Regions from separate parts of the Mesorhizobium sp. M0518 genome, predicted to be linked through region 4. Evidence: predicted binding sites of a transcription regulator. Region 4 holds the regulator's gene; each other region holds the start of a gene.

Region 1 (7,678 bases), on a different contig from region 4:
CCAGTTCAGCACCGGCGGTAGATCGTAATAGGACGATCCGTGCAGGGCAGCGTGCTGGAATTCCCAGTCGGCATCCTTCGCCCATTCCGTTTCCTCGAACTGGTGCTGGACGTAGAACAGCCAGATGCCGGCCGAACCGGCGAGGATGACGATCGGCAGGTGGACCACCAGGAAAGCGCCCGGGCCGACGAACCAGATGAGGATGGCTGCTGCGACCGCGATGCCAAGATTGGTGGTCATCGACGACACCCAAGGGGTCAGGCCGCCGCGCATCATGCCGACGGGGAGCCTTTGCTCGAAGATGAACAGCCAGATCGGACCGAGCCCGAACATCACCAGCGGGTGGCGATAGAGACGGTAGGCGAGGCGGCCTCGCCACGACATCTGCCGGTATTCTGCAACGGTCAGCGTCCGGATGTCGCCCATGCCGCGTTCGTCAAGATTGCCGGCGCTGGCGTGGTGCGTCGCGTGGGCACGCCGCCAGCAATCGTAGGGCGTCAGCGTCAGGATGCCGAGCGCGCGGCCAATCCAGTCGTCGGCGTAGCGATTGGCGAAGAAGGAGCCGTGGCCGCAGTCGTGCTGGATCATGAAGATGCGCACCAGAAACCCGGCCGCGGGAAGGATGAGGACCAGTCCCCACCAATGGCCATAGGCATAGGCCGCCGAGGACAGTCCCCAGAGTATGGCGAATGGAATGAGGGTGATGGCGAGTTCGACGGCGCTGCGCCGCCTGTCGGGCTTCTTGTAGCGGGCGAGAATCTTCAGCCAGGCGCGCTTGCTGTTGGCCACCGCCTCAGGGGAAATCATGTTCATCAGGAAGCATAGGCGCGGTGCCTCGCCGCCGCAAGGCAACATCACGCAAAATTACTGTGCGTAATTGTCGCGTGGCTTGGCGGTCGAGCCAGCCAACCGCCAGCTCAACCTGCTGATGACGTCGACCGCTATTCGCGATCGAGGATAGGACAGCCGCGCTCGGTGCCAAAAGTCACGCGCACGCGGTCGCCACCCTGTCTGCCGCGGACCGTGATCTCCCGGCGGCCGATGGACTCAATTCTTGCGCGGCGGATGCCCATTCGCTCTGCCTTGTCGAGAGCCCGGTCTTCCGTGCAGCCTCGTTGACGCCGGTCGCGCCGATCGTCGCGACGGGGACCTTCGCAATCGTCGTAGGCGGGGTCGCAATCTTCCATGAGCTTCAGCCGCGGGCCATGTTTGCCCAATTGCAGCTGCAGATTGTCTGCTTGTGCCGGAAAGGCCGCCAAAGTTATGGCGCCGAGGCCGACAAGCGCCATCAGCGATGAGGTAATCGAAACCTTGCGCATTACGTCCTCCATTTGAACCAACCCATCTATCCTTAGATGGTTCGGCTCTCCCCGGCTATTGCCGATAGGAGGTTTGCTGCCAAGATCGATTGTTGCGTTACGGCCGGCGCCAGCCGATGTCACCGCGCTCCGCCCCATCGAGGCGGTCGAGCAGTTCTCTGAGCCGGTCGGGGATGTCGGCTTCGGTGCGGAAGGCCGGCAAGGTGCGCAGAAAGCGGGTCACCGCCTCGGCGCCGAACTGGCGCCTGATCTCGATGGCCAGCCCCTCTGCCTTTTCGCCCATGTTGCGGGTCATCATCTCAAAATCCTGTCTCGGCTTCGAAACTCCTGCAGCAAGAGAATGGTTCCCCCATCATGCCTGTGTGGCAAGCAAAGCCGGCGGTTAAGGTAAAATTTGAATTAAAGTCGAAATGTCTTGCCTGTCATTGTCCCGCCTTGGCCGGCGGCTTCCATAGTCGCTTACCCCTTGATTTTTGGCCGCCAAACATCGATATCGGGCACAAAATCCACATCATTCGAGATTGACGGGAAACGGCGATGAGCGACCAGGCAAAAGACGAACGCGCGCCCGATGAAGTCGAGGCGACCGAGCCCACAGCCGAGCGCACGGAAGGCAGCACCGACGGTGATTATGAAGCCCTTGTGCGGCTGCTGAAGGAAAATGAAGAGCTGAAGGACCGCGCGCTGCGCGTGGCGGCCGAGATGGAAAACCTGCGGCGCCGCACGGCGCGCGATGTGCACGATGCGCGCACCTACGCGGTCGCGAATTTCGCCCGCGACATGTTGTCGGTGTCGGACAATCTGCGCCGCGCGCTGGATGCGATTCCCGCCGAGGCCAAGGCATCGGGTGACGCCGGCTTCAAGGCGCTGATCGAAGGCGTCGACCTCACCGAGCGCGCCATGCTGTCGGCGCTGGAACGGCATGGGGTCAAGAAGCTCGCGCCTGAAGGCGAGAAGTTCGATCCCAATTTCCACCAGGCGATGTTCGAAGTGCCCAATCCCGATGTCCCGGCCAACACCGTGGTCCAGGTCGTGCAGCCGGGCTATTCGATCGGCGACCGCGTGCTGCGCCCGGCCATGGTGGGCGTCGCCAAGGGCGGGCCAAAGTTCACCGCCGCTGAAGCACCGGTCGAGCCGGGGCCGGTGAACGAACAGGCCGAGAAAGATGCGTGAGGCAGGAGAATAGGCAGTAGGCAGTAGGCAGTAGGCAGTAGGAAACTAGGGCAGTCGTATCAATCGCGCGGCTTCGTGCTATTCATACTCCCTAATCCCTAATCTCTACTGCCTTGGCCTCATGAACCCTATCGCGCTTCTTGATTATGCCGGTGTCGCCGTCTTCGCGGCGACCGGGGCGCTGGCGGCTTCGCGTAAGCAGCTCGACATTATCGGCTTCCTGTTCCTGGCCAGCGTCACCGGGATAGGCGGTGGCACGCTTCGCGACGTTATCCTCAACCTGCCGGTTTTCTGGGTCGCCAACTCCGGCTATGTGCTGGTCTGCGCCGCGGTTGCGGTGCTGGTCTTCTTCAGCGCGCATCGTGTCGAATCGCGCTGGAAATGGCTGCTCTGGCTCGACGCCGTCGGGCTCGCCGCTTTTTCGGTGATGGGCGCGGCCAAGGGGCTTGCGATTACCGGTTCGCCGGTCGTCTCCGTCATCACCGGCGTGCTCACCGCCACTTTCGGCGGCATTCTGCGTGATCTCCTCGCCGGCGAGCCATCGGTGCTGCTCAGGCCCGAAATCTACGTTACGGCGGCCCTTGCGGGTGCCTGCCTTTACACGCTTGGCGATCTTGCCGGCCTGCCGCCGCTCGCCTCGGACCTTGCCGGCTTTGCGGCGGCGTTCCTCGTGCGCGGTGGTGCGCTCAAATTCGGCTGGTCGTTTCCGTCCTACAAGAGCCGACCCGGCAGGCGGCCGGAAGATATTCCGTGAAGAGAGGGAATAGGGAATGGGGAATAGGGAATAGGGAATAGGGAATAATCAGTAGTCACAGGAGCTTAATCGTGGCGTCATCACTACTGCCTACTGCCTACTCAATCTCACGCCGCGAAGCGCTGGGCTTCGCCGCCATAATAGTTGACGTAGCGTGCGCCGATCTCCTTGACCGGCATCACGACGAACACATCGACCGTCGAGAATTCGCGATCGATGACGCAACCATCGCCGATGCGGGCACCGACGCGCAGATAGCCCTTGACCAAAGGCGGCATCGCGGCGATCGCCGCCTTGGCATTGACGGCCTCGATCGGCATCAGATCCATCGAGCAATAGCGCCCGGACACCGCGCGCACGTCCCAGGCCGAGTTCGTCCGGCAGTGGTGGGCTAGGTAGGTGAGCGCCTCGGCATGCGCCGCCGGCACGGTGCCGTGAAAGGACGCGCAGCCGGTCATCACACCGATTTCGTAATGGTTGATGTAAGCCCAGATGCCTTGCCACAACGCCTCGATGGTGCGCTTCGAGCGGTATTCCGGCAACACGCAGGAGCGGCCGAGTTCAAGGAAGCGCTGGCCGGGGTGGCGGGCGATGAGCTTGGTCAGCTCGAATTCACCTTCGGAATAGAAGCCACCGGCCGTGGCCGCGATTTCTTGCCGCAGCAGCCGATATGTGCCGACGATGCGGCGATGTTCGGGACCGGAAAGCGTGGTGTCCAAAACCAGCAGATGGTCGCAGAGCGGATCGAACCGATCGGCGTCCCGGCGGTCATGGGCCTGGAACAGGTCCTTCCTGGCGCCAAGTTCGTCGTAGAACACCCGGTAGCGCACTTCCTGCGCGGCCGCGATCTCGGCCTCGTTGCGAGCGAGCCGCACTTCAAGATTGCCTATACGGCCCAGCGCCGCGCCCTTTATGACGGAATCGACGTTACGTCCGGCAAGCAAGGCGCTGCTGGCGTTCGGCCGAGTGTCACATTCCGGCATAACTGTATGCACGAGTGATTCTCCTTCGAGCCATCCCTCTTGGCACGGGGATACGGTGTAGGTGCAACAGGATTGTGACAGTACCGTGATACGACGTCATGGGCAATACTTCGTCGGCTGGCGAATACGATCAACCGGCTACGTTTAAGTGATCGCCCGTGCCGAATGGCGGTGGAAAGCTCAGGCCGCGACGACCTGCCCCTCGACGGCATTGACCAGCGCCTCGGGGTCGAGCGGCTTGGTGACAAAGCCGCTGGCGCCATGGGCCAACACCGCATGACGGGTCTTTTCCTGGCTGTCGGCCGACAGCACCATGATCGGCACCGGCCGCACTGCACTTTCTTCCTCATGGCGGCGGATGGCGGCAATCGCGTCCAGCCCGTCCATGACCGGCATGTGCAGATCCATCAAGACCACGTCGAAGCGGTCCTTGTGCGCGGCGCCGGTGACAGCCTCGACGGCGGCCTTGCCGTTGCCGACCACCTTGACGCGATGCCCGGCCTTCAGCAGCGTGGCGCGGGCCAGCATGGCGTTGATGTCATTGTCCTCGGCGATCAGCACCGACAGGCCGCGCTGGCGGTTGCCGACGGCGCGCAGCGTCGGCGCGCCGCGCCTTTCCGGCTGCGGCGGGCCGAGGCTCGGAGCATGGCTGCTCAACAGCACACGCAGAAGTGTTCCGCCACGCACCGGTCTGGCCAGGAAGGTTGCGTAGCCGCTGGCTCGGAACTCGCCAAGCATGCCGCGATCGGTCGGCGCGATCAGCGTGATCGCCTCACAGTCGGAGAAACCGCTTTGGCGCAGGCGCTTGAGCAGCCTTCCGTCGCCTTCTTCCATCGCTGCATCGACCAGGATCGCATCGCAGCCGGCGGCGAAAGGCGCGGCCTGTGCGGCAGTGGTGGCGATGTCGACCGCGCCGCCATTGGCGCGGATGGTGCGGGCGATGGCGTCGGCCTCGACGGCGTTCTTCGACAGGATCACCGCGCGTCTGCCCGAGAGAGCATTCTGGTGGCCCTGCGGCGCTTCGGTGGCCGCTATCGCAGGGATTTCGAAGACGAACTCGGATCCCTGGCCGAGCCGGCTGGATACCGAGATCGTGCCGCCCATGGCGGCCACCAGGCGTCTGGAGATGGCAAGGCCGAGGCCGGCCCCGCCATGTGTGCGTGTCGACGTGCCGTCGGCCTGCTCGAACTCCTCGAAAATGCGCTCCAGGTCGGCATCACGCAGGCCCGGACCGGTATCGGCGATGGTGAAGCATATGCGGTCGCTGGTTTCGGTGCGTGCGCGTGCTATGCTCACCAGCACGCCGCCGCTGTCGGTGAACTTGATGGCGTTGCCGATGAGGTTGAGAAGCACCTGCCTCACCTTGCCCGGATCGGCGGTGATCAATTGCGGCACGTCGGGTTCGACATGGCAACCCAGCCCGATATCCTTGGCGAAAGCCCGCGCTGCCAGCAATTCGATGATGTTGTCGGCGATCTCGCGCACCGACATCGGCTGCGGCTCGGGGTCGAAACGCCCGGCTTCGATCTTGGAATAGTCGAGAAGATCCTCGATCAGGGCAAGCAATGCGCTGGCCGAGGTCGAGACGGCGCCGACATAGGTTTGCTGCTCCGGCGACAGGCTGGTGTCGGCCAGCAACCTGGCCATCCCCATGATGCCGTTCATCGGGGTGCGGATTTCATGGCTGACGGTGGCGAGGAAGCGCGATTTGGCCTGGCTGGCATATTCGGCCCGTTCGCGTGCGGTGATCAGCGAGGATTCGGCGCGTTTGCGGGCGGTGATGTCGCGGGCGATGGTGCGGTGCGAAACCGCGCCGCTGTCCTTGTCGCGCACCGACAGTTCGATCCAGGAGAACCAGCGCTGCCCGCTCGGCGTGCTGATAGAGACATCGGTGGAACTCAGGCACTCATGGTCGGAAAAGGCGGCATCGGGAACCATGCCGACCTCGATGCCCAGTTCTGCCAGGGTCTTGCCGGCAAGGTCGCGCTGGTCGATCTCGACGAGATCGGCGAAGACCTTGTTGGCATAGACGATGTAGCCATCGCGGTCGCGATGGATGACGAGATCGCCAAGCGCGTCGATCAGGCCGCGAAAGCGCTCATCGCTCTCCTGCATCTCCCACATGCGGTCGGCCAGCGTCTCGATCTCGGCGCGGCTGCGGGCAGTGGTTTCGTCAAGAAGGGCAGAGGTGCGATGTTCGCTCCGCCTGGCGCGCAGATGCAGGGCAAGACCGGCAAGACCGGTTGCCAGCAATGCGACGCTAATGAAGATTGGTGCCCCGGTCAGATGCGCCAGCCCGGCCACCACCACGATGGCGACGAATGTCAGAAAGGGCAGGCTTTCGCGCCTGGAGAATTCCGGCTCGGGCACCAGCGGCGGGAGCACCGCATCGACGTCGTCGCCAGTGTCCGCCTGTTGGCTGCCGGATTCCGCGATCATGCGAAATCCTTGCCAGACAGAGATTATGGAAAATTGCGGCGGATCGTTCGAATTTTAGCGGATGAGCGCTTTTTGCCGAGGCGCGGCGGGTTTGCCGCAGATCTGGCGATTCCATCCTTCCGGCAGTTGGGCGGAGTCACATATCCACGACGACGCGGCCGCGGATCCTGCCGTCGACGATGTCGCGCGCGGCATCGACGATGCCGTCGAACCCGATGGTGCTGGACAGGCTGGCGAGCTTCTGAAGATCGAGGTCGGTGCCGATGCGGCGCCATGCCTCGAGGCGGACTGCTTTCGGCGCCATCACTGAATCGATGCCGAGCAATGAGACGCCGCGCAGGATGAAGGGCGCGACGCTGGTCGGCAGGTCCATGCCGCCGGCCAGGCCGCAGGCGGCGACCGCGCCGCCATAGGAGGTCATCGAGAGCACATTGGCCAGCGTGTGGCTGCCAACTGCGTCGATGCCGCCGGCCCAGCGCTCCTTGGCCAGCGGCTTGGCCGGCTGGGCAAGCTCGTCGCGCGATATCACTTCGGCGGCGCCAAGGTCGATCAGATAGGGGCTTTCGGCATTGCGGCCGGTGGAAGCAATGACATGGTAGCCGAGGCTGGACAGGATCGAGACCGCGACCGAGCCGACACCGCCGGCCGCCCCCGTCACCACCACCGGGCCGCGATCGGGCAGGATGCCGTGCCGCTCCAGGGCCATGACGCAGAGCATGGCGGTATAGCCTGCGGTGCCGACGGCCATCGCGTCATGCGGGCTGATGCCCTGCGGCAGCGGCACCAGCCAGTCGCCTTTGACACGGGCGCGGCCAGCATAGGCGCCGAAATGGGTTTCGCCGACGCCCCAGCCGTTCAGGATGGCTTTGTCACCGGCGCGCCAGTCGGGATGGGAAGACGAGATGACGGTGCCGGCGAAATCGATGCCCGGCACCAGCGGCCAGCGGCGGATCACCGGCGCCTTGCCTGTGATCGCCAGGCCATCCTTGTAGTTCACCGTCGTTGCCTCG
Region 2 (7,678 bases), on a different contig from region 4:
GTTTTTCCCGCAGCCAGGGAAGGCGCGCATGGCGAGAGCGTTGGCATCGGCGGCGGCTACAGTGGCGGGCATGGCGACCATTCGCACGACAGCGGTGGCGGTGATGGCGGGTCGGGCGACTAGGCTCATTCCGCCGCCTCCTTCTTGTCTTCCAGCATGTCGGCATTTCCGCGGGCGTCGTATTCGGCGCGCATACGGCGCACGAGGTCGAGTTCGGCCTGGAAGTCGACATAGTGCGGCAGCTTCAGATGTTCGACGAAGCCGGTCGCCTGGACGTTGTCGGAATGCGAAATGACGAACTCCTCGTCCTGGGCCGCGGCGACGACATCCTCGCCGAGCTCCTTCGCGCGCAGCGCCCGGTCGCACAGCGCCATCGCCATCGCCTTGCGCTCGCTCTGGCCGAAGACCAGGCCGTAGCCGCGGGTGAATTGCGGCGGCGCCTTGGCCGAGCCTTTGAACTGGTTGACCATCTGGCATTCGGTGACGCGGACAGTGCCGAGCGGCACCGCGAAGGGCAGCTCGGGCACGTCGAGCTCGAGCTCGACCTCGCCCATGCGGATCTCGCCGACGAAGGGATGGTTGCGGGCATAGCCGCGCTGGGTGGAATAGCCGAGCGCCAGCAGAAACCCTTCATCGCCGCGTGACAGCGCCTGCAGGCGGATGTCGCGCGCCATCGGGAATTCGAGCGGCTCGCGGGTGATGTCGCCGGGGACGTGATCCTGCGGCATGTCGCCGTCGGGTTCGATCAGGCCTTCGCGGTCGAGGATCGCCGATACGCGCGGCATGGCTTGCGCTTCCGTCTCGCGCAGCAAGGGCTGGGCGACGTCAGCGCCGGCGGCAAGCTCGGGATCGAGCAGCCGGTGGGTGTAGTCGAAAGTGGGCCCGAGCAACTGGCCGCCGGGCAGATCCTTGTAGGTCGCCGACACACGTCGCTCGACCAGCATCCCGGCGGTGTCGATGGGCCTGGAGTAGCCGAAGCGTGGCAGCGTGGTGCGATAGGCGCGCACCAGGAAGATCGCCTCGATCATGTCGCCGCGCGCCTGGACGATGGCGAGTGCGGCCAGTTCACGATCATAGAGCGAGCCTTCGCTCATCACCCGATCGACGCCGAGCGCCAGCTGCTCGACGATCTGGTCGAGACGTAGTGCCGGCAGCGAACGGTCGCCGCGGCGGCGGTCGGCAAGCAGGCTGTGGGCGTTGGCGATTGCGGCTTCGCCACCTTTCACCGCGACATACATCTTACGCCTCCATCGTCTTGATGCGCGTCGTGCGCGGCAGGCAGGCAATGCCATCAGCGGTGGCGAGTATGATGTCGACGCCTCTGGGAAAGCGCTTGATGTTCTGTTTCCACTGCTCGACGAAATGGCGCGGCATCTGTGCCGGCGCGATCGTGGCGCTGGTTTCGATGCCGGGACCTTCAAGCAACAGCGGCGTGCCGGAGACGAGATCGCCGACTTGCAGGATCAGCGTGGTCGAACGGTCGGGATAATCCTGCGTGCCCTGCGAAAAACCATCGAGCGACATCATCTCGGCCGGGGCCGCGATGAAGGCGAAATGCGCATCGGCCGGTGTGTTGGCCACGGGCGCGCCGGTGTGGAACCCAAGCCAGGATCTGATCGCGGTGGAAGCTTGCAGGGCCGGGTCGAGCCAGAGCGGGGTGTCGTTATCGCACAGCGCCAGTGCGATGGCGCCGGCGGCCGCCGAGAGCGGCGCCGGCGGGCGGGCGAAGGCCGGCAGCGGCTGCACGCTGCCTGGCCGCGCCATTGCGTCCATGACGGCGCGGAACACCGTCTGGGCATTGAAGACCGGATCGGCGAAACCGCCCTCTATCGATTGCGCTGCAATGTCCATCAGTCTTCTCCGCGAACCATGGTGAAGAAATCCACCTTCGTTGCCGCCGTCTCGGCGCGGCGTTTTTCATGCGCTGCGGTCAGAGCCGACCGCAGGGGCGCTATCAGTCCGGTCTCGACTTCATTGCGGCGGGCAGGGTCCTGCCACAGCGCGTCGGCGATGGCCGCCAGCTTCGCCTTCTGCTTGTCGCGGCCAAGCGCATAGCAATGTCCGACCTGCCCGGAGGGCAGCCGGACGGTGGCGCGGGTGACGGTCGCCTCGCCGACGTTGAAGGGCGCGCCGCCGCCGCCGATGCGGCCGCGCACGGTGACCAGCCCGGTCTCGGGGCCGCGCAGCAGTTCTGCTTCCGAAGGCAATCCGGCTTCATTCCAGAGCCGGACGATGTCATCGCCGCTGGATTGCGCCAGTGTCGCCATGGCGGCCTTGCGCTCGGCCTGGTCGCGGGCTTCCTGTCCTCGCATCAGCAGCATTCCTCTTTGTCAATTTGTCTATTGATATAGACAACTATACAAATTATACCTATTATCTAATGCGTGTCCATGACGGGTGGATGACAGCGATATAAGACTGGGCGCTGGAAGGTTGGGGCAATGATAGTCGGGCGGCTGGCAGCGGACAGCATCGAGCGGCGCAGTGGCGTTTCGCTGTGGCGGCAGATCGCCGACAAGATCCTGCATGCGATCGCCATCGGCGATTTCACGGAGAATGCAGCGTTGCCGCCGGAGGTGGCGCTGGCAGAACGCTATGGCGTCAACCGTCACACGGTGCGCAGCGCCATATCGGCCCTTGTAAGGGAAGGCGTGCTGCGGGCCGAGCAGGGGCGCGGCACCTTCGTACTGTCGCGCAAGCGGCTGTCCTATCCGATCGGCGCGCGCACACGCTTTTCGACAGGGCTGCAAGGGCAAACGACGGAACGGCACATCGTCCTGCTCGCCTCGTCGATCGAGCCGGCCAGCCAGCGCGTTGCCGAGGGCCTTGGCCTTGCCAGGGGAGCCGATGTGATCCGGTTGGAAACGCGCGGCGAAGCCGACGGACGGCCGGTGTCGCGTGCTGCCGGCTGGTTCGAGGCCCGGCGCTTTGCCGGCATCGATGCCGCGATGGCGCAAACCGGCTCGATCACCGCATCGCTGGCGCGTTTCGGCATCGACGACTATCTCCGGCAATCGACCGTGCTGTCGGCGCGCCATGCCGATGCGGCGGACCTTGCCGACCTCGACCTGCTGCCGGGCGCCATCGTGCTGGTCACGGTTGCCGTCAACGTCACGCCGGACGGCCAGCCGATCCAGTTTTCCGAGTCGCGCTTCCCGGCCGAGCGGGTGGAGCTGAAGCTGTCGGCGCTGTAGCTAACGTCGTCATCCTTGGGCGAAGCAGGAGCGCAGCTCCGTCGCGGAGACCCAAGGATCCATGCCGCGATCTCGGGCGAAGAGCGCAGCGGCGCAGAATTCTGCACCGAAGCAACGCTCTCAGGTCACGGCATGGATCCTATGGTCTGCGCCGCGTCGCTTCGCTCCTCGCTCCGCCATAGGATGACGAAGCGATGGATGTTGCGGCTAGTCGCCAAAGCATCAGATCTACCAAGTTGGGCGCTCAACGATCTCCGAATTCGTGTCGAACAGGCGCCTCTATCCGACCTCGATCACAGCCTTGATCAGGCCGGATTTCTCGTGTGCCCAGCGGGCGAGATCGCGCGGCGTGCCGGCGAGTGTGGTGCGGTGTGTGACGAGCTTGGCCAGGGGCACGGCGCCGTTGCGGATCGAGGCGGCGACGTGATCGAAGTCGGCGCGCAGCGCGTTGCGGCTGCCGATCAGCGTCATCTCGCGCTTGTGGAATTCCGGATCGGAAAAGCTGATGTCGTCCTTGACGACGGAGACCAGCACCAGCGTTCCGCCATGCGCGACATGGGCGAAAGCCGACTGCACCGATTGGGTGTTGCCGGTGGCGTCGAAGACGACATCGAAGCCTTCGCCTGATGTCGCTCCCTTGACCAGATCGGGCACCGCGCCGCGCGACCCGTCGAGGGTCTGGAAACCAAGCTCATTTGCGGCGAAGGCGAGCCTTTCACTGCTCATGTCGAGCAGCGTCACGTCGAGCCCGGCGATGCGGGCGAAGATGGCGGTGCCGAGCCCGATCGGGCCAGCGCCGATGACCAGCGTGCGGGCGCCGGGGTCGGCGCGGGCGCGCCGCACTGCATGCGCGCCGATGGCCAGGAACTCGACTGCGGCGGCGTCGGCCAGCGAAAGGCCGTTGGCGGGATAGAGATTTTGCGCCGGCACCAGAATCCGTTCGCACATGGCGCCGTCTCGATGCACGCCCAAGACCTCGATCCTGACGCAGCAATTGGGCTTGCCGTGCCGGCAGGCGATGCACTTGCCGCAGGAAAGATAGGGGTTGATCACCACGGGCTCACCAACGGCAAGATCGACGCCGTCGCCGGCCTCGACGATCGTTCCCGACACCTCATGGCCCATGATGCGGGGATAGGCGAGGAAGGGGTGCTTGCCCTCGAAAATGTGGTAGTCGGTGCCGCAGATGCCGACATGGCTGACCGCCACCAGCGCCCAGCCGGGAGGCGGTGCCTCTGGTGCGGGCCGGTCTTCAAGGACAAGATCGCCGGGCGAACGGCAGAGGACGGCTTTCATGCGCTAATCCAGTCATGAAATCGCCGGCCCGTTGGTGTGGCGGGCCGGCGGTTGATTGCGGGATCGCTACTTGCCGCGGCGGCGCAGGCCGTCGAAGTAGACGATGATGATGATCAGCGCGCCAGTGATGATGCGCTGCCAGAACGAGTTGACGTTGAGCAGGTTGGCGCCGTTGTTGATGGTGGCCAGGATGAAGGCGCCGAGCAGCGGCCCATGCACCGAGCCGACGGCGCCGAACAGCGAGGTGCCGCCGATGACCGAAGACGCGATCGCCTGCAGCTCCCAGCCCTCGGCCTGCGTCGGGTTGCCGATGCCGATGCGGGCCGCCAGCAGCACGCCGACAAAGGCGGCGCACAGGCCCGACAGCGTGTAGGCCATGTAGATGGTGCGCTGGACATTGACGCCGGACAGGCGCGAGGCCTCGGCGTTGGAGCCGACCGAAAACAGGTATCGGCCCCAGCGGCTGTGGTGCAGGAAAATATAGGCCGGAATGCCGACCAGGATCACCATCCAGAACAGGTTGGGGATGCCGATGAAGGAATTGCGCGAGAAGGCGGTGAAGGTGTCGCTGTTGATGTTGATCGAATTGCCGTTGGTCATCAAAAGGCCGATGCCGCGCAGCGAGGTCAGCGTTGCCAGCGTGATGATGAAGGGCGGCAGGCCCATCTTGACGATGCCGAAGCCGTGGAACATGCCGATGGCGACGCCGACCAGCAGCGTCACCAGAATGGCGAGCCAGATGGGGAAGCCGGCATTGATCATCATGGCCACGACCACGGTGGCGAAACCGACCACGGCGCCGACCGACAGGTCGATGCCGCCGGTGATGATGACGAAAGTCTGGCCGACCGCCATGATGGCGATCATCGAGCCCTGGCGCAAGAGATTGGCCATGTTGTTGGCGGAGGCGAAGCTCGTCGTCGCCACGGAGAGAAGGATCCAGAGCAGAACCAGCAGCGCCAAAAGCGTCAGCCCAAACAGGACATTATAGTTGCGCTTCGGTTTTTCGACGGCAATCGCCTCGGTGCTCATATTTGTCCTCCCAGCTTTTCTTGTTTCTCGGCGAGCGCCTGAGTAAGAATATCCTCGTGGCTGGCGGCGTGAAAACCGTGCGTCGCCACCAGTTTGCCGCGCCGGAACACATGCAGCGTGTCGGCGAGTTCATAGACTTCCGGCAGATAGGACGAGATCAGGATGATGCCGGCGCCCTTTGACAAAAGTGCGCCGAACAGGCGGTAGATCTCGGCCTTGGTGCCGACATCGACGCCGACCGTCGGTTCGTCGAAGATGAACAGCTTGGCGCCGTGCGCCAGCCATTTGCCGATGACGATCTTCTGCTGATTGCCGCCCGACAGGCTGGATGCCAGCGCGCCGCGCGTCGGTGTCTTGATGCGCAGATCGGCGATCTGGCGATCAGCTTGCGTCTTCTCCTGCGTGCTCGAAATCAGCAGATTGTTCGAGATTCGCTTGTAGATCGGCAGGTTGAGGTTGAAGCCGACCGGCAGGTTGAGGCAGAGGCCCTGGTCGCGGCGGCTTTCCGGCGCCAGCGCCATGCCGAGCTTGATCGCGTCATGCTCGGAATTGACCTGCACCTCCTTGCCTTCCCAGAGGATCTGGCCGGCGGATTTGCGGTGGCGGCCGTAAAGCGTGGTGACGAACTCGCTGCGTCCGGCGCCGATCAGGCCATAGAGTCCGACGATCTCGCCGGCGCGGACCGTCATCGAGACATTTTCGAAGCCCTTGCCGGACAGGCTTCTCGCCTCGATAATGGCGGCGCCCGGCGTGAAATGCTCCTTGTGATAGACCTGCTCGATCGAGCGGTTGATCATCATCTTGACCAGCTCGGCATCGTTGGTCTCGGCGATGTTGCGGGTGCCGACCAGCGTGCCGTCGCGCAGCACGGAAACACGGTCGGCGAGCTCGAACACTTCCTCCATGCGGTGGCTGATGTAGATGATCGTCACGCCTTCATCCTTCAGCCGACGGATCAAGGTGAAGAGCTGGTCGGCCTCCTTGCGGGTGAGGTAGGCGGTCGGCTCGTCGAAGATCAGGAATTTGGTGCCGCGCACGGTGGCGCGGGCGGCGGCTATCAACTGCTGCTGGCCGATGGTCAGGTCGCCAAGGGTGACATGCGCCGGCAGGTCGAAGCCGAGATCGTCGATGATCGTCTGCGCCTGCCTGACCATGGCGCGCTGCTGCAGGATGCCGAAGCGTGAATTCTCCTCGCCTAGGAACATGTTGGCGGCGACAGTCAGGTGACGGCACAGCACGACTTCCTGGTGCACGGCATTGATGCCGAGCGCCATCGCCTCGTGCGGCGTCGCCAGGGCGGCCGGTTGGCCCTCCCAGGCGATCTCTCCGGAGGTGCGCGGCATGACGCCGGTCAGAAGCTTGATGAGCGTGGATTTGCCGGCGCCGTTCTCACCGACGATGGCGTGTATCTCACCGGACTTGAAGGCGAGGTCGACCGGCTTCAGCGCGTGGGTGCCGGGATAGCGCTTCTCCAGCCCGCGCAATTCGAGGATGGTCCGCCCCGGTTCCAGAACGGGTGTGGGATGCAGTTCCTGCGCCGTCGAAATCATGACAATCCTCCCAGATTGGCCTCCCGGATTGGCTTCCCAGGCTGGCCTCACGATTGGCACGCGGCGAGGCAAGGATATGCCTCGAAAACAGCCTAGCTCAGGCGTGCGGATTGCCAAGCCGTTTGTGCGGCAGCTTGTGTCTCCGGGGCGAGGTGCCCCGGAGACGATTGCGGATGCGGCTCAGAGCTTCGGATTGAGCAGCGCGTCGATCTTGGGGTCTTTCATGTTGTCCTTGGTCACCAGATTGGCGCCGGTGTCGACATTGGCTTCGACCTTTTCGCCTTTGGAGGCGGCGAGTGCGGTCTTGATGCCGTCATAGCCCATCCGGTACGGATCCTGGACGACGAGGGCGGAAATGACGCCGTCGTTGAGGAACTTGATCAGCTTCTCGTCGCTGTCGAAACCGACCAGCGCCAGTTTGCCGCCAAGGCTGTTTTCCGCGACAGCCTGGCCGACGCCCTGCGCCATGATCAGGTTGGAAGCGAAGATGCCCTTGAGGTTCGGGTTGGCGGTGATCAGGTCGGTGGCGATGTTGAGGCCGGTGGTGGCCTGGCCGTCGGCATATTTATCGGCGACCAGCTTGAGGCCCGGATATTTGGCGGCCAG
Region 3 (6,554 bases), on a different contig from region 4:
GCATGACGGTATCGGCCGGCGCCAATGTCGGCGAGCGGCTGATGGCGGTCGGCGACCGTCATTACGGCAAGATCCGCGCCACCGCGGTCGACTGGCTGTCGCGCGTCGAGATCGACGAGGACCGCATCGACGACGAGCCGCGCGCCTTTTCCGGCGGCATGCGCCAGCGCCTGCAGATCGCCCGCAACCTCGTCACCGGCCCGCGCCTGGTGTTCATGGACGAACCGACGGGCGGCCTCGACGTCTCGGTCCAGGCGCGCCTGCTCGACCTGCTGCGCGGGCTGGTCACCGACCTTGGTCTCGCGGCCATCGTAGTCACCCACGACCTTGCCGTGGCGCGGCTTCTGTCGCAGCGCATGATGGTGATGAAGGACGGCCGCGTCGTCGAAAGCGGTCTCACCGACCGCGTGCTCGACGACCCGCGCGCGCCTTACACGCAGTTGCTCGTTTCCTCGATTCTGCAGGTTTGACGATGAAGTCTCAAAGCGCGTGTTCGCGAAACCTTGGCGCGAGGCACCCCCCTCTGGCCTGCCGGCCATCTCCCCCGCAAGGAGGGAGATCGGCTGTCCCTGCTGCGTTCACCAATTACCAAGGCTGCAAGAAAAGCGCTGCGGGTGAAGCTGCCAATCTCCACCCTTGCGGGGGAGATGTCCGGCAGGACAGAGGGGGGTGCCTCGCGCCGACACCTCGCAAACACCCGCTTCGAGATTTCACCGTTATTCCGCACATGCAATTGCATTGGCCAGAGGGGGGTGCTGGCCCGCAAACCAACAGCGATTGGAGGACCTTCTGATGCCGACGCCCCTCGTTGTCTCAGACGTCGCCAAGAGCTTCACCATGCATCTGCGCGACGGCATCAAATTGCCTGTTATCGCCGGTGTCTCGTTCTCGATCAGGGCCGGCGAATGCACCGTGCTCGGCGGCCCGTCCGGTGCCGGCAAGAGCTCGATCCTGAAGATGCTCTACGGCAACTACGCCGTCGACGAAGGCCAGATCATCGTCAGCCACGATGACGGGCTGATCGACCTCGCCACTGCCAGCCCGCGCACCGTGCTTGCCGTGCGCCGGCAAACGATCGGCTATGTCAGCCAATTCCTGCGCACCGTGCCGCGCGTTTCGGCGCTGGATGTCGTCGCCGAACCGCTGGTCGAGCGCGGCGAGGATCGCGAGATTGCCCGCGGCAAGGCACGCGCCTTGCTGGCGCAGCTCAACCTGCCGGAGAAACTCTGGGCATTGCCACCTGCGACCTTCTCCGGTGGCGAGCAGCAGCGCGTCAACATCGCACGCGGCTTCATCACCGAGCATCCGATCCTGCTGCTCGACGAGCCGACCGCCTCGCTCGACGCCAAAAACCGCGATGTCGTGATTGAACTCATCGCCGCCAAGAAGGCGGCTGATGTCGCGCTGCTCGGCATCTTCCATGACCACGACGTACGCGAGGCGGTTGCCGACCGCATCATCGACGTCACCGCTTTCGCTCCCGGAAAAATCGCCGCATGACCAGGAAATTGTCCGAGACGCCGCTGGTCCATCCGACGGCGGATGTGCAGAATTCGACGCTCGGCCGCTGGACCGAGATCGCCGACCGCAGCCGGGTGTCGGAAAGCGAGCTTGGCGACTATTCCTACATGATGCAGGACTGCGCCGTCTGGTGCGCGACGATCGGCAAGTTCGCCAACATCGCCGCCAGCGTGCGCATCAACGCCACCAACCACCCGACCTGGCGGCCAACGCTGCACCATTTCACCTATCGCGCCTCGGACTACTGGGACGACGCCGAGCACGAGACAGAATTCTTCGCCCAGCGTCGCGCCAGGCGAGTCACCATCGGCCACGACACCTGGCTCGGCCACGGCTCGACCATCCTGCCCGGCGTCACCGTCGGTGACGGCGCGGCGATCGGCGCCGGAGCCGTCGTCTCGAAGGACGTCGCCCCCTACACCATCGTCGCCGGCGTGCCGGCCAAACCGATCCGTGAGCGCTTCGACCGCCGCACCGCCGACCGTTATCAGGCGCTTGCCTGGTGGGACTGGGATCATGCCAGGCTGCGCGCTTCGCTCGACGATTTCCGGGAACTATCGGCCGAGGCCTTCCTGGAAAAATACGAAGGATAATTCTTCACATCATCGTCATGGCAGCCACATGGCAGGACCTGTTCGATGACTCTCTCAAGCTTTTTCGAGCAGCAGGCTCCCGTGATCGAAATCAAAACTCCCGCCTTCTGCGGCTTCAGGGACATGGAGCACTTCGAGGACCTGCTGGCCCTGGGCCGGCCATAACTCCACACCTGTGGAGCGTAACAAAACTGACATCACCGCGACACGGCAGGTTCATGTGGCTGCGTTAGGCGAGTGCCTGACGATCAATATGGTCCAGACTGGAACCTGCCCCATGTCAGCAAATTCCGCCACGCTCGAAATCCGCGGTGTCAGCCGCCGATTTGGTAAGAACACCGCCGTCAGCGACATCAACATCGCCATCCCACAGGGTCAGATGGTTGGCATTATCGGCCGTTCGGGCGCCGGCAAATCGACCCTTCTTCGCATGATCAACCGTCTCATCGATCCCAGCCAGGGATCGATCTTTTTTGACGGCGCCGAGGTTTCCCAGTTGCGCGGCTCGCCGCTGCGGCGCTGGCAGCGTGACTGCGCCATGATCTTCCAGCAGTTCAACCTGGTGCCGCGCCTCGACGTGCTCACCAATGTGCTGCTCGGCAAGCTGAACCACCGCTCGACCATGTCAAACCTGTTCGGCATGTTCTCCCGCGCCGAATGCGCCGAGGCGGTCGCAGCTCTCGAGCGGCTCGACGTCGCCCGCACCGCTTTGCAACCGGCCGGCACCTTGTCGGGCGGCCAGCAGCAGCGCGTCGCCATTGCCCGCGCCATGATGCAGCAGCCCAAAGTGATCCTCGCCGACGAGCCGATCGCCTCGCTCGACCCGCTGAACGCCAAGGTGGTGATGGATTCGCTGCAGGACATCAATCTGCGCGACGGCATCACCGTCGTCACCAATCTTCACACGCTGGACACCGCCCGCACCTACTGCAACCGCATCATCGGCATGGCCGCCGGCAAGGTCGTCTTCGACGGCCCGCCGGAAGAACTCAACCGCGAGGCCGTGCGTCTCGTCTACGGCGCCGACAGCAATGGCCAGGAAATCTCCGAGGCCATCACCTCGACCAGCGTTGCCTTCAGCCGAAAGATCGCCGCATCCGCCGGACCGCTCGAGCCCGCATTCCCGGGATACTGAGAGCGGCCTGGATCGACAGCCCGCGTCAAGGGCACCTGTCAAAATCGAGAACGCTGCCGGCGCGGGGCCGGAACCTACAGGAGAGATTACAGATGTTCAGGAAGATGGTTTTCAGCGCCGTTTCGGTGCTCGCCATGGCGACCAGCATGGCCCAGGCCGCCGACATGAAGGAATTTCGCGTCGGCATCCTCGGCGGCGAAAACGAAACCGACCGGCTGCGCAACTACCAGTGCCTCGCCGACCATCTGAAGGCCGAATTCGGCTTCGAAAAGGTTTCGCTGTTCCCCGCCGCCGACTATGACGGCGTCATCCAGGGCCTGCTTGGCGGCACGCTCGACTTCGCCGAACTCGGCGCTTCCGGCTACGCCAGCATCGCTCTCAAGGACCCGAAGGCGGTCACCCCGATCCTCACCACCCAGCAGACCGACGGCGCCACCGGCTACTATTCGATCGGTCTGGCGCTGAAATCCTCGGGGATCACCGATATCAAGTCGGCCAAGGGCAAGAAGCTCGGCTACGCCGATCCGGATTCGACCTCCGGCTATCTGATCCCGCTGACCCAGATCCCGAAGGACACCGGCGCTTCGAACGAAACCTTCTTCGCTTCGACCCAGTTCAACGGCGGCCACGAGAACAACGTTCTGGCCGTGCGCGACGGCAAGGTCGATGTGGCGGTGGACGATTCCTCCGGTATCGGCGACTTCAAGGACGGCTACACCTCGGGCACCTTCCACAAGGAAGTCGCCAAGGGCGCCGTCGACCCCAACGACTTCGTCGAAGTCTGGCGCTCGGGCCTGATCCCGAACGGCCCGCTGGTCGTGCGCACCGCGCTCGGCGACGAGATGACCGCCAAGCTCGCCGACTTCTTCACGCAGTTGCCGAAGAAGGACAAGGCTTGCTTCGAAGGCGTCGAAGGCGGCGACTTTACCGGCTACGTCCCGGTTAAGGCGGACTTCTACAACGTCATCGTCGAAGCCCGTAAGGCAGCCATTGGCGGCTAACGGCGAAATCAGGAAGGGCGGCGTCGAGAAAACGCCGCCCTTCTTGCATGTCCGATCATGACCCTTTCCGTGACAGCCCCTTCCGGCGCCACTCACCAGATGGCCGACGCCTGGCGTCGCAAGACGTCCTTGCGCCGGCTCTACACCGCCATCGGTGTCGGCCTTCTCATCATCGCGCTCGGCAGCACAATGTGGTTCGCCGACGAGGCCAATGCCGGGCATTTCTTCGACCGGTTGCCGCATTTGCTGGACTTCCTGAGCTGGCTCGTCCCCAAGGACTGGAACGATGTCTGGCGGGCGATGTTCGACATCGCTTCCCCGCATGACACCGGCACCCAGGAATTCAACTTTCCGCTTGGCCGCTCCTATGTCTGGGGCAGCTTCTACATCCCCGAATATTTCGAGCTGATGCTGACCACGCTCAACGTGGCGCTGGTCTCGACCTTCATCGGCTTCGTCTTCGCCGTGCCGTTCTCCTTCATCGCGGCGCGCAATCTGACGCCGCATCCGGTGCTGCGGCAAATCGTCAAGCGCCTCATGGAGCTGCTGCGCGCCTTTCCCGAGATCGTCATCGCCGGCCTGTTCGCCGCCATCGTCTCGATCGGCCCGATCGCTGCCATCATCGCCATCGGCCTGCATTCGATCGGCGCGCTGGGCAAGCTGTTCTACGAGATCAACGAGAACATCGACATGCGCGCCGAAGAGGGCCTGAGGGCTGTCGGCGCCAACTGGTTCGAGCGGGTGCGCTTTGCCAGCCTGCCACAGGTGCTGCCCAACTTCATGTCCTACACGCTGCTGCGTGTTGAGATAAATGTCCGCATTTCCACCATCATGGGCGCGGTCGGCGGCGGCGGCATCGGCGAGGAGTTGAAGCTGTCGATCTCGCGCGGCTTCGGCGCCAAGACGATAGCCCTCGTGCTGCTCCTGTTCACGACGATCTTCATCGTCGACCAGTTCTCCGCCTGGCTGCGCCGCAAGCTGGTCGGCGAGCAGGCTTTCGTGGTGGGGGCTTGACCATGGCTGCCTTGACCGCCGATCAAATCCAGTCGATCGAAGAGCGCTTCCCGCAGGTGTTCCAGCGGCCGTTCCACAAGCGCTTCGGGCCGCTGATGCTGCTTGGCGGCATCTTCCTCTACCTGCTCTATGCCTTGTGGTTCTTCAACCTGCCGCAGGTCATGCGGGAATCGCACTGGGAGCGGCTGCCGCTGTTTCTAACCCAATGGATCAGCTACGACGTGCAGCCGATCTTCCGCCTCGACGAAACGCGGATCACCGCCAAATATCCACGCTTCTCGGTGCTCGGCCCGAACCCAGATCCGGACTGGGTCAAGACCAATGCCGATGGTTCGGTGACGGTCCTTATCGACGGCGCCGCCAAGTCGGTCACCTTCAGCAAGACGCAAGCGACGATAACTGCCAATGGTGAGACCGTTGCGGTCGTGCTTGGCACCGGCAAGCCGCTGATCTCGGGGCCGGTTCCCGGCTGGATCACCGCGCATGAAGATGAGGTCGTCGCCGACATGGGCTTTGCCGGCGAGGCCCGTGTCGCCGTTGACCGCGTCAGGATCCGAAAGCGATTTCTCGGCTGGGCAAACTTCGTCTTCGACACCCGCTCGCCGTTCTTCGGCAAGTCGGCAAGCGAAGTCGCCTCGCTGATCGTCTCCGGACCGGAACTGAAACCAGGCACGTCCAACCTGGCACTGGCCGGCGACAACATCTGGAACAACGCCCAGTGGCAGCATGGCGATGTCTGGACGAAGCTCCTGCAGACCATCGTCATGGCCTTTCTCGGCACCATGCTGGGCGGCATCGTCGCCTTTCCGCTGGCCTTCTTCGCCGCTCGCAACATCACGCCCAGCCGGCTGGTCAACCAGGTGCTCAAGCGCTTCTTCGACTTCATGCGTTCCATCGACATGCTGATCTGGGCGCTGTTCTTCACCCGTGCCTTCGGGCCGGGACCGCTGGCGGGCAGTGCAGCCATCTTCTTCACCGAGATCGGCACGCTCGGCAAAACCTATTCCGAGGCGCTGGAGAACATCGACGACAAACCGCGCGAGGGTATTACCTCGACCGGAGCCAACGGCCTTCTGGTGCAGCGCTACGGCGTGCTGCCGGAAGTGGTGCCGGTGTTCATCAGCCAGACGCTCTACCAGTGGGAATCCAACACCCGCGGCGCGACCATCATTGGCGCTGTCGGCGCCGGCGGCATCGGCCTGAAGCTGTGGGAAGCGATGCGCACCAACTCCAACTGGGCCAACGTCTTCTACATGGTGCTGCTGATCCTGGCCGTTGTCTTCATCTTCG
Region 4 (7,678 bases):
GACTGTTATAATCGAAGGCTATTGGCCTCAGCGGGTGCCGACTGACGAGCGCCGAGAGACCATCTTCCGAACAGGAGCAGGCCACATGAAGAAATTCCTCTATACGGCGTCGGCCGCTGCGCTTGCGCTCGCCGCGACGTCCGGCTTCGCCGCTGCGCGCGACCAGATCCAGGTCGCCGGGTCATCGACCGTGTTACCTTATGCCAAGATTGTCGCCGAGCAGTTCGGCGAAACATTCACCAACTTCAAGACCCCGGTCGTCGAATCCGGCGGCAGCGGCGCGGGCATCAAGGAATTCTGCAAGGGCGTCGGCGAAGACACAATCGACATCGCCAACTCGTCGCGTCCGATCAAGGCGGACGAACTCAAGTCCTGCGCCGACGCCGGCGTGAAAGAAGTCCAGGAAGTCCGGATCGGCTATGACGGCATCGTCTTCGCCACCGACATCAAGGGCCCGGATTGGGCGCTGGTTCCCGCCGACATCTACAAGGCGCTCGCGGCCAAGCTGGTCGTCGACGGCAAGCTGGTCGACAATCCGAACACCAAGTGGAGCCAGGTCAATCCGAAGCTGCCCGACTGGGACATCGCCGCCTACATTCCGGGCGAAAAGCACGGCACGCGCGAAGTGTTCGAGACCAAGCTCCTCGATGCCGGCTGTGACAAGGCTGCTCTCAAGGCTGCCGGCATTGCCGACGACAAGGAAATCGGCAAAACCTGCATCGCCATCCGCAAGGACGGCAAGGCCGTCGACATCGATGGCGACTATACCGAGACGCTCGCCCGCATCGACTCCAACAAGACCGGCGTCGGCGTGTTTGGCCTCGCCTTCTATGAAAACAATGCCGACAAGCTGAAGGTCGCCACCGTGGAAGGCATCGTGCCTTCGACCGAGACGATCGCCAGCGGCAAGTATCCCGTCTCGCGCCCGCTGTTCTTCTACGTCAAGAAGGCGCATCTGGGCGTCGTTCCCGGCCTCAAGGAATATGTCGAGTTCTTCCTTGACGACCAGATGGTTGGCCCGGAAAGCCCGCTCGCCGAATACGGCCTCGTTGCTGCTCCGGATGCCGAGCGTCAGGCCCAGCGTGACGCTTTCGCCGCCGGAAAGTCGATGTAATCAGCTGCCGCACCGGGGTGCGGGCCAATCCCGCGCCCCGGTTTCATCGCAGGCCGCAATGGCGGCTGCGTAAGAATTTCTCTTGGGGTGGGTCCATGTCGTCCTTGCTCGTACTGGCCATCGTCGTTGCCGTCGGCCTGGTTGCCTTTTTCATCGGCCGGCAACGTGCCGCGGCCCAGGACAATGGCAAGGTCAAGCCGCATTCGCGCGCCCACTATCATGGCTGGTGGGCCTTCCTGCTCGCCGTTCTGCCTGCTCTTTTGCTGCTTGCCGTCTGGACCGTCGGGTCTTCCATCTATCTGGACCGACACATTCACGCTGCCTTGCCCGAGCGCACCGTCGACAGCAAGGTTGCCAGTGAGGCACTGGATGTCAGCCTGGTAAAGAGCCTCGCCAGGGGCCTGCGCAAACTCGATGCAGGCACACTGGCCGCAATGCCTGCCAGCTTTGCCGAGCTGCAGCCGCTCCTCGCCGCCAAGGGTGTGGCACTGGCGAGCGACACGCAGGATTACATGATCCCGATCGCCGTCGAGGCGAACAAGGTCCAGGACCGGCTCGGCCTGTTCGGCGCCATTGTCATTCTCGTTTCCTCGATCGCCGGCGCCTTCTATGCGCTCAGGCAGATCGAGCCGCGCGCCAGGGCACGCAACAATGTCGAGAGGCTGATGCTGTGGGGGCTGCTTGCCGCCTCCACCATCGCTATCCTGACCACCATCGGCATCGTGCTTTCGATGCTGTTCCAGACGATCACCTTCTTCGAAAGCGTCTCGCCGATGAGGTTCTTCTTCGGCACCGTCTGGGATCCGCGTTTTTCCGCTGCCGGTTCGGGCGGCAGCCAGGGCCAGTTCGGCCTGATCCCGCTTCTTGCGGGCACGCTCTACATCGCCGCCGTCGCACTGCTGGTTGCGGTGCCGGTGGGGCTGATGTCGGCTGTCTACATGGCCGAATATGCAACGCCCAGGGTGCGCTCGGTGGTCAAGCCGGCGCTTGAACTGCTGGCCGGCATACCGACCATCGTCTATGGCATCTTCGCCGTCGTCACGCTTGGGCCATTCCTGCGCGATCTGTCCGCGGCACTGACCGGCGGTTCGCCCTTCATCCAGGGCCAGAGCATCTTCACCGCCGGCCTGGTCATGGGCGTCATGCTGATCCCGGTCGTGTCCTCTCTTTCGGACGACATCATAACCGCGGTGCCGCGCGCCATGCGCGACGGGTCGCTTGGCCTCGGCGCGACCCGCTCCGAGACGATCAAGCGGGTGATCCTGCCGGCTGCACTGCCCGGCATCGTCGGCGCCATCCTGCTGACTGCCTCGCGCGCCATCGGCGAAACGATGATTGTCGTGCTGGCGGCGGGCGTCGCCGCTAACCTCACCATCAACCCGTTCGAGGCGATGACGACCATCACCGTCAAGATCGTCAACCAGCTCACCGGCGACCTCGAGTTCAATTCGCCGCAGACGCTGGTCGCCTTCGCGCTCGGCCTGACGCTGTTCGCGCTGACGTTGGTGATGAACATCGTCGCGCTCTACATCGTGCGCAAATATCGGGAGCAGTACGAATGACCGACATTTCCATGGATACGATGGTCAGGGCGGCGGCCCATCCGCGCCGCGACATCGGCCTGAAGGCCCGTTACGCTGCCGAGCGCCGATTCCGCATCTATGGCGTCGTGGCGATTTCCGTAGGCCTGGCGTTCCTGGCAATCATGCTGATCACCATCGTCTCGAAAGGCTACACCGCCTTCTGGCAGACGACGGTATCACTGCCGATCTCGTTCGACGAGAAGGTGATCGATCCTTCCGGCAAGCGCGCAACCGATCCGAGCGTTCTGATCAAGGCGAATTATCCCAAGCTCGCCGAAAACGCGCTGGTGGCCAAGCTCGGCATCAATCCCGACGACAAGCCGGCGATCAAGCAGCTCAAGGGCTTCCTGTCGGAAGGCGCCCGCGTCCAGTTGCGCGACATCGTTGCCGCCGATCCGTCCGTGATCGGCACGACGCGCGACGTCAACATCCTCGCCGCCGCCAATCTCGACTCGGCTTTCAAGGGTCAGATCGACCTCAGCGTCGAGGAAGCGCGACGCAAGGTCTCGGACCAGCAGATCACCTGGATGAACAAGCTCAAGGCCGAGGGCGCGATGGCCGAGCACTTCAACAGCGGCCTGTTCACCTACGGCGCCTCCAGCCGCCCGGAAACCTCGGGCATGGGCGTGGCGATCATCGGCTCGTTCTATATGATGGTGATCGTGTTGCTCCTGGCGCTGCCGATCGGCGTCGCCGCCTCCATCTATCTGGAGGAGTTCGCCAAGAAGAACCGTTTCACCGACCTTATCGAGGTCAACATCAACAATCTGGCCGCGGTGCCGTCAATCGTCTTCGGCTTGCTCGGCCTCGCGGTGTTCATCAATTTCCTGGGCATGCCGCGCTCCGCCGCTTTCGTCGGCGGCCTGGTGCTGACACTGATGACGCTGCCGACGATCATCATCGCCACGCGCGCCGCACTTGCCGCGGTGCCGCCGTCGATCCGCTCGGCGGCTCTCGGTCTTGGCGCCTCCAAGATGCAGATGGTGTTCCAGCACATCCTGCCGCTTGCCGCGCCCGGCATCCTCACCGGCACCATCATCGGTCTGGCGCGTGCGCTCGGCGAAACCGCGCCTCTGCTGCTGATCGGCATGGTCGCCTTCGTCGCCGATCCACCGACGACGCCTTTCGATCCGGCCACCGCGCTGCCGGTGCAGATCTATATGTGGGCGAACGAGGCCGAACGCGCCTTCGTCGAGCGCATGTCGGGCGCCATCATCATCCTGCTCGTCTTCCTCATGGCCATGAACATCACCGCGATCGTGCTTCGGCGTCGGTTCGAGCGGCGCTGGTAGAAAAAAGGCATCTTGGTATGAACATCATGACCGAACAGTCCCTTGAAAACGCAGTGGGCGACAAGATGAAGTCGAACGAAGTAATCAAAATGCGCGGCGACAAGGTCGGCGTGTTCTATGGCGAGAAGCAGGCGCTGTTCGACGTCGATCTCGACGTCCGCCTGAACCAGGTGACGGCGCTGATCGGCCCCTCCGGCTGCGGCAAGTCCACCTTCCTGCGCTGCCTCAACCGCATGAACGACACCATCGATTCAGCACGGGTAACCGGCAAGATAACGCTCGACGAAGAAGACATCTACGACAAGAACATCGATGTCGTCGAACTCAGGGCGCGCGTCGGCATGGTGTTCCAGAAACCCAATCCGTTCCCCAAATCGATCTACGAGAACGTTGCCTATGGTCCGCGCATCCACGGATTGGCCAAGCGCAAGGCCGACATGGATCAGATCGTAGAGTCGAGCCTGAAGAAGGCGGCGATCTGGAACGAGGTCAAGGACCGTTTGCAAGAACCTGGCACGGGTCTTTCCGGTGGCCAGCAGCAGCGTCTGTGCATTGCACGCGCCATCGCCGTGTCACCCGAGGTGATCCTGATGGACGAACCGTGTTCGGCGCTCGACCCGATCGCCACTGCTCGCGTCGAGGAACTGATCGACGAACTGCGTCAGAACTATACCATCGTCATCGTCACCCATTCGATGCAGCAGGCAGCACGCGTGTCGCAGCGCACCGCGATGTTCCATCTAGGCTATCTGGTCGAGGAGGGCGCCACCGACAAGATGTTCACCACCCCCGACGACAAACGCACCCAGGACTACATCACCGGCCGGTTCGGCTGAGCTCAGGCATACGAGGGACGAAGATCATGGGTGAACATACCGTCGCATCTTTCGATGAGGATCTGGAGCAGATCAGCCAGCTGATCCGCGACATGGGCGATCTCGCCTGCTCGATGGTCAGTGGCTCGACCAGGGCTTTGCTCAATTCGGACAATGCGCTGGCGCAGCGCGTGGTTTCCGATGATGCCATCATGGATGCACGCCAGCGCGAGCTGGACGATCGCGCCATCACGCTGATCGCCAAGCGCCAGCCAATGGCCAACGATCTGCGTGCGGTGGTCGGTTCGATCCGCATGGCCGGCGACCTTGAGCGCATCGGCGACCTTGCCAAGAACATCGCCAAGCGCGTCGGCACTGTCGGGCTGAGTGTCACGCCGCACGACCTTTCGCATTCGATCGACGCGATGGCGCAACTGGTGCTGATCCAGGTGCAGGGGGTCGTCGACGAGTATGCCGCCGCCGACCCGGCAGCGCTTGCCACGCTCAGAAACAATGACGAACGCATCGACGTCAAATACACCTCGGTGTTCCGTGAGCTGCTGACCTACATGATGGAAGATCCCCGCAACATCACGGCGTGCACGCACCTGTTGTTCTGCGCCAAGAACCTCGAGCGGATCGGCGACCACGTGACCAACATCGCCGAAAATGCCTACTATGTTTTGACCGGCACGCAGCTGCCAGCCAATCGTCCGAAGCAGGACGAGACGGCAATGTCCGCGCCAGCGGCATAACAGGGGTGACCAGCCGATGATCGCACCACGCATCATGGTGGTGGAGGATGAGGAGCCGCTAGGCGTGCTGCTCCGCTACAATCTTGAATCCGAAGGTTACCAGGTCGAGGTGGTGACGCGCGGCGACGAGGCCGAAATCCGGCTGCAGGAGAACGTTCCCGATCTTCTGGTGCTCGACTGGATGGTGCCTGCGGTTTCCGGTATCGAACTCTGCCGGCGCCTGCGAATGCGTCCCGAGACCGAGCGGCTGCCGATCATCATGCTGACCGCGCGAGGCGAGGAAAGCGACCGCGTGCGCGGCCTGTCGACCGGCGCCGACGACTATCTGGTCAAGCCCTTCTCGACGCCGGAGTTCATGGCCAGGGTCAAGGCGCTGCTGCGCCGGGCCAAGCCGGAAGTGCTGTCCAGCGTGCTAAAGGTCGGCGACATCGTGCTCGATCGCGAGTCGCACCGGGTCTATCGCAAGAAGAGCGAGATCCGGCTCGGGCCGACCGAGTTCCGCCTGCTCGAATTCATGATGCGCCATCCAGGCCGCGTGTTCTCGCGCAGCCAGCTGCTCGACAATGTCTGGGGCGAAACGATCTACATCGACGAGCGCACGGTCGACGTGCATGTCGGCCGGCTGCGCAAGGCGGTCAACAATGGCCGGATGCCGGACGTCATCCGCACGATCCGCGGGGCGGGCTACGCGATCAGGGAAGACTAGGTGCTGTTTCGTCCCGATAGATCGGGAAAACTCGATTAGCACGCGGTCGCCAACAGCCGGTGGAATGTTGCACTCGTCTCATCAATGGGGAGCGAGCACGTGACGCCAGGAGCGGTCATCCTCATCAGGTTTCGAATGACTGCATTTGGGCCAAAGCGACAGGCAGCTTCTCGCGTCCCTCGATCTCCCAAACTCTCTATTGGGCCCCGGCTGGCCAAGAGGCACGGCGAATTACTTGATAGGTCGCCATCTTTCCCGCAGACTCCAACCAGAAAGCCACGCAAGAATGCATTTGAGTTAATTTAGATATACGTTCGTCGAATGACGCGCATTCTGCAGAAATATACAATTTTAATAAATTTACTTCAAATTATTGCGAGTCCTCTCCTCTTTATTCATCGCTTGTCCGTCGATTGTTCAATGCGATCTCGGATCTAATGACGATTCCGTGGAACGATCTCGTTCTTTGCAGCGTTGCTTGGAAGCGGTCGCCGGACCTTTGACCAGGTCGGACACCATGAGGAAGGATTTCTGATGAGCACGGTCTTAAACGCCAAGGGCATCCCTCTTGCCTACACCGGCGCTTCCACTCATTGGTTCTCGGCCACCGGGTCTGGACCGGAACTGCATGGCACCTCCGGCAACGACTCCTTCTGGGGAGATACCGGCGTCAATGTCACGATCTACGGTGGCGCCGGCGACGACTACTATCATCTCTATTCCACCAACAATAAGGTGGTCGAGGATCCTGGGGCAGGGATCGACACGATCGACACATGGATGAGCTACAAGCTCCCCGACAATTTCGAGAACCTCGTCGTTACCGGCGCCAATCGATTTGCGTTCGGAAATGCGTTGGACAACATCATCAAGGGCGGGTCGGGTCACCAGACGCTGGATGGCGGCAAGGGAAATGATGTCCTGATCGGCGGTGATGGCGCCGATACTTTCGCCATTTCCAAAGGTAATGGAAGTGATCTTATCTTCGATTTCGGTGCGACCGATGCGGTCCGCCTTGACGGTTACGACTTCACTTCGTTCGATGCCGTCCGTTCACAGATGGTCCAGGTGGAATCGAACGTGATGCTGAACCTCGGATCCGACGAGATCCTGGTGTTCAAGAATACGACCATCGACAAGTTGCAGCCCACCCAGTTCGAACTTCCGATCGACAAGTCCGCAATGACGCTGTCCTTCTCCGACGATTTCAACACGCTGAGCCTTCGGGACGGGCAGGACGGCACCTGGAATTCCAATTTCTGGTGGGGAGCGCCGAACGGCAGCACGTTGAGCAGCAATGGTGAGTTGCAGTGGTATATCGACGCCAATTATGGCCCGACGAGTTCGGTCCATCCGTTCAGCGTTGAGAACGGCGTCCTCACCATCACCGCCGCGCAGGCGCCGGAGGACATC

What was found. Region 4 encodes PhoB, which activates phosphate uptake and scavenging genes when phosphate is short. Its sites were predicted from a motif close to TGTCATNNANCTGTCAT; they were not measured.
Region 1: olsB (l-ornithine N(alpha)-acyltransferase) is a predicted target of PhoB. The motif match lies at 4,293-4,309, and genes of this name have one in related genera.
Region 2: phnF (phosphonate metabolism transcriptional regulator PhnF) is a predicted target of PhoB. The motif match lies at 2,391-2,407, and genes of this name have one in related genera.
Region 3: phnC (phosphonate ABC transporter ATP-binding protein) is a predicted target of PhoB. The motif match lies at 2,296-2,312, and genes of this name have one in related genera.

The regions. Positions count from the first base shown of each region.
Region 1 is NZ_JAMYQY010000006.1:22,813-30,490, forward strand. Features, by position in the region: gene NKI66_RS10310 (fatty acid desaturase) at 1-813, opposite strand, end outside; gene NKI66_RS10315 (hypothetical protein) at 942-1,442, opposite strand; gene NKI66_RS10320 (hypothetical protein) at 1,417-1,617, opposite strand; gene grpE (nucleotide exchange factor GrpE) at 1,857-2,492, shown strand; gene NKI66_RS10330 (trimeric intracellular cation channel family protein) at 2,614-3,246, shown strand; gene olsB (l-ornithine N(alpha)-acyltransferase) at 3,354-4,229, opposite strand; gene NKI66_RS10340 (response regulator) at 4,410-6,668, opposite strand; gene acuI (acrylyl-CoA reductase (NADPH)) at 6,805-7,678, opposite strand, start outside.
Region 2 is NZ_JAMYQY010000041.1:8,083-15,760, forward strand. Features, by position in the region: gene NKI66_RS31770 (hypothetical protein) at 1-123, shown strand, start outside; gene NKI66_RS31775 (carbon-phosphorus lyase complex subunit) at 126-1,238, opposite strand; gene phnH (phosphonate C-P lyase system protein PhnH) at 1,240-1,851, opposite strand; gene phnG (phosphonate C-P lyase system protein PhnG) at 1,851-2,312, opposite strand; gene phnF (phosphonate metabolism transcriptional regulator PhnF) at 2,445-3,194, shown strand; gene NKI66_RS31795 (zinc-binding alcohol dehydrogenase family protein) at 3,474-4,490, opposite strand; gene NKI66_RS31800 (ABC transporter permease) at 4,557-5,522, opposite strand; gene NKI66_RS31805 (sugar ABC transporter ATP-binding protein) at 5,519-7,072, opposite strand; gene NKI66_RS31810 (ABC transporter substrate-binding protein) at 7,253-7,678, opposite strand, start outside.
Region 3 is NZ_JAMYQY010000041.1:111-6,664, reverse strand. Features, by position in the region: gene phnK (phosphonate C-P lyase system protein PhnK) at 1-470, shown strand, start outside; gene phnL (phosphonate C-P lyase system protein PhnL) at 793-1,500, shown strand; gene NKI66_RS31750 (DapH/DapD/GlmU-related protein) at 1,497-2,114, shown strand; gene phnC (phosphonate ABC transporter ATP-binding protein) at 2,392-3,249, shown strand; gene phnD (phosphonate ABC transporter substrate-binding protein) at 3,342-4,250, shown strand; gene phnE (phosphonate ABC transporter, permease protein PhnE) at 4,308-5,264, shown strand; gene phnE (phosphonate ABC transporter, permease protein PhnE) at 5,267-6,554, shown strand, end outside.
Region 4 is NZ_JAMYQY010000001.1:78,443-86,120, reverse strand. Features, by position in the region: gene NKI66_RS00405 (PstS family phosphate ABC transporter substrate-binding protein) at 86-1,114, shown strand; gene pstC (phosphate ABC transporter permease subunit PstC) at 1,210-2,676, shown strand; gene pstA (phosphate ABC transporter permease PstA) at 2,673-3,989, shown strand; gene pstB (phosphate ABC transporter ATP-binding protein PstB) at 4,007-4,825, shown strand; gene phoU (phosphate signaling complex protein PhoU) at 4,852-5,559, shown strand; gene phoB (phosphate regulon transcriptional regulator PhoB) at 5,576-6,265, shown strand; gene eglC (endo-1,3-1,4-beta-glycanase EglC) at 6,800-7,678, shown strand, end outside.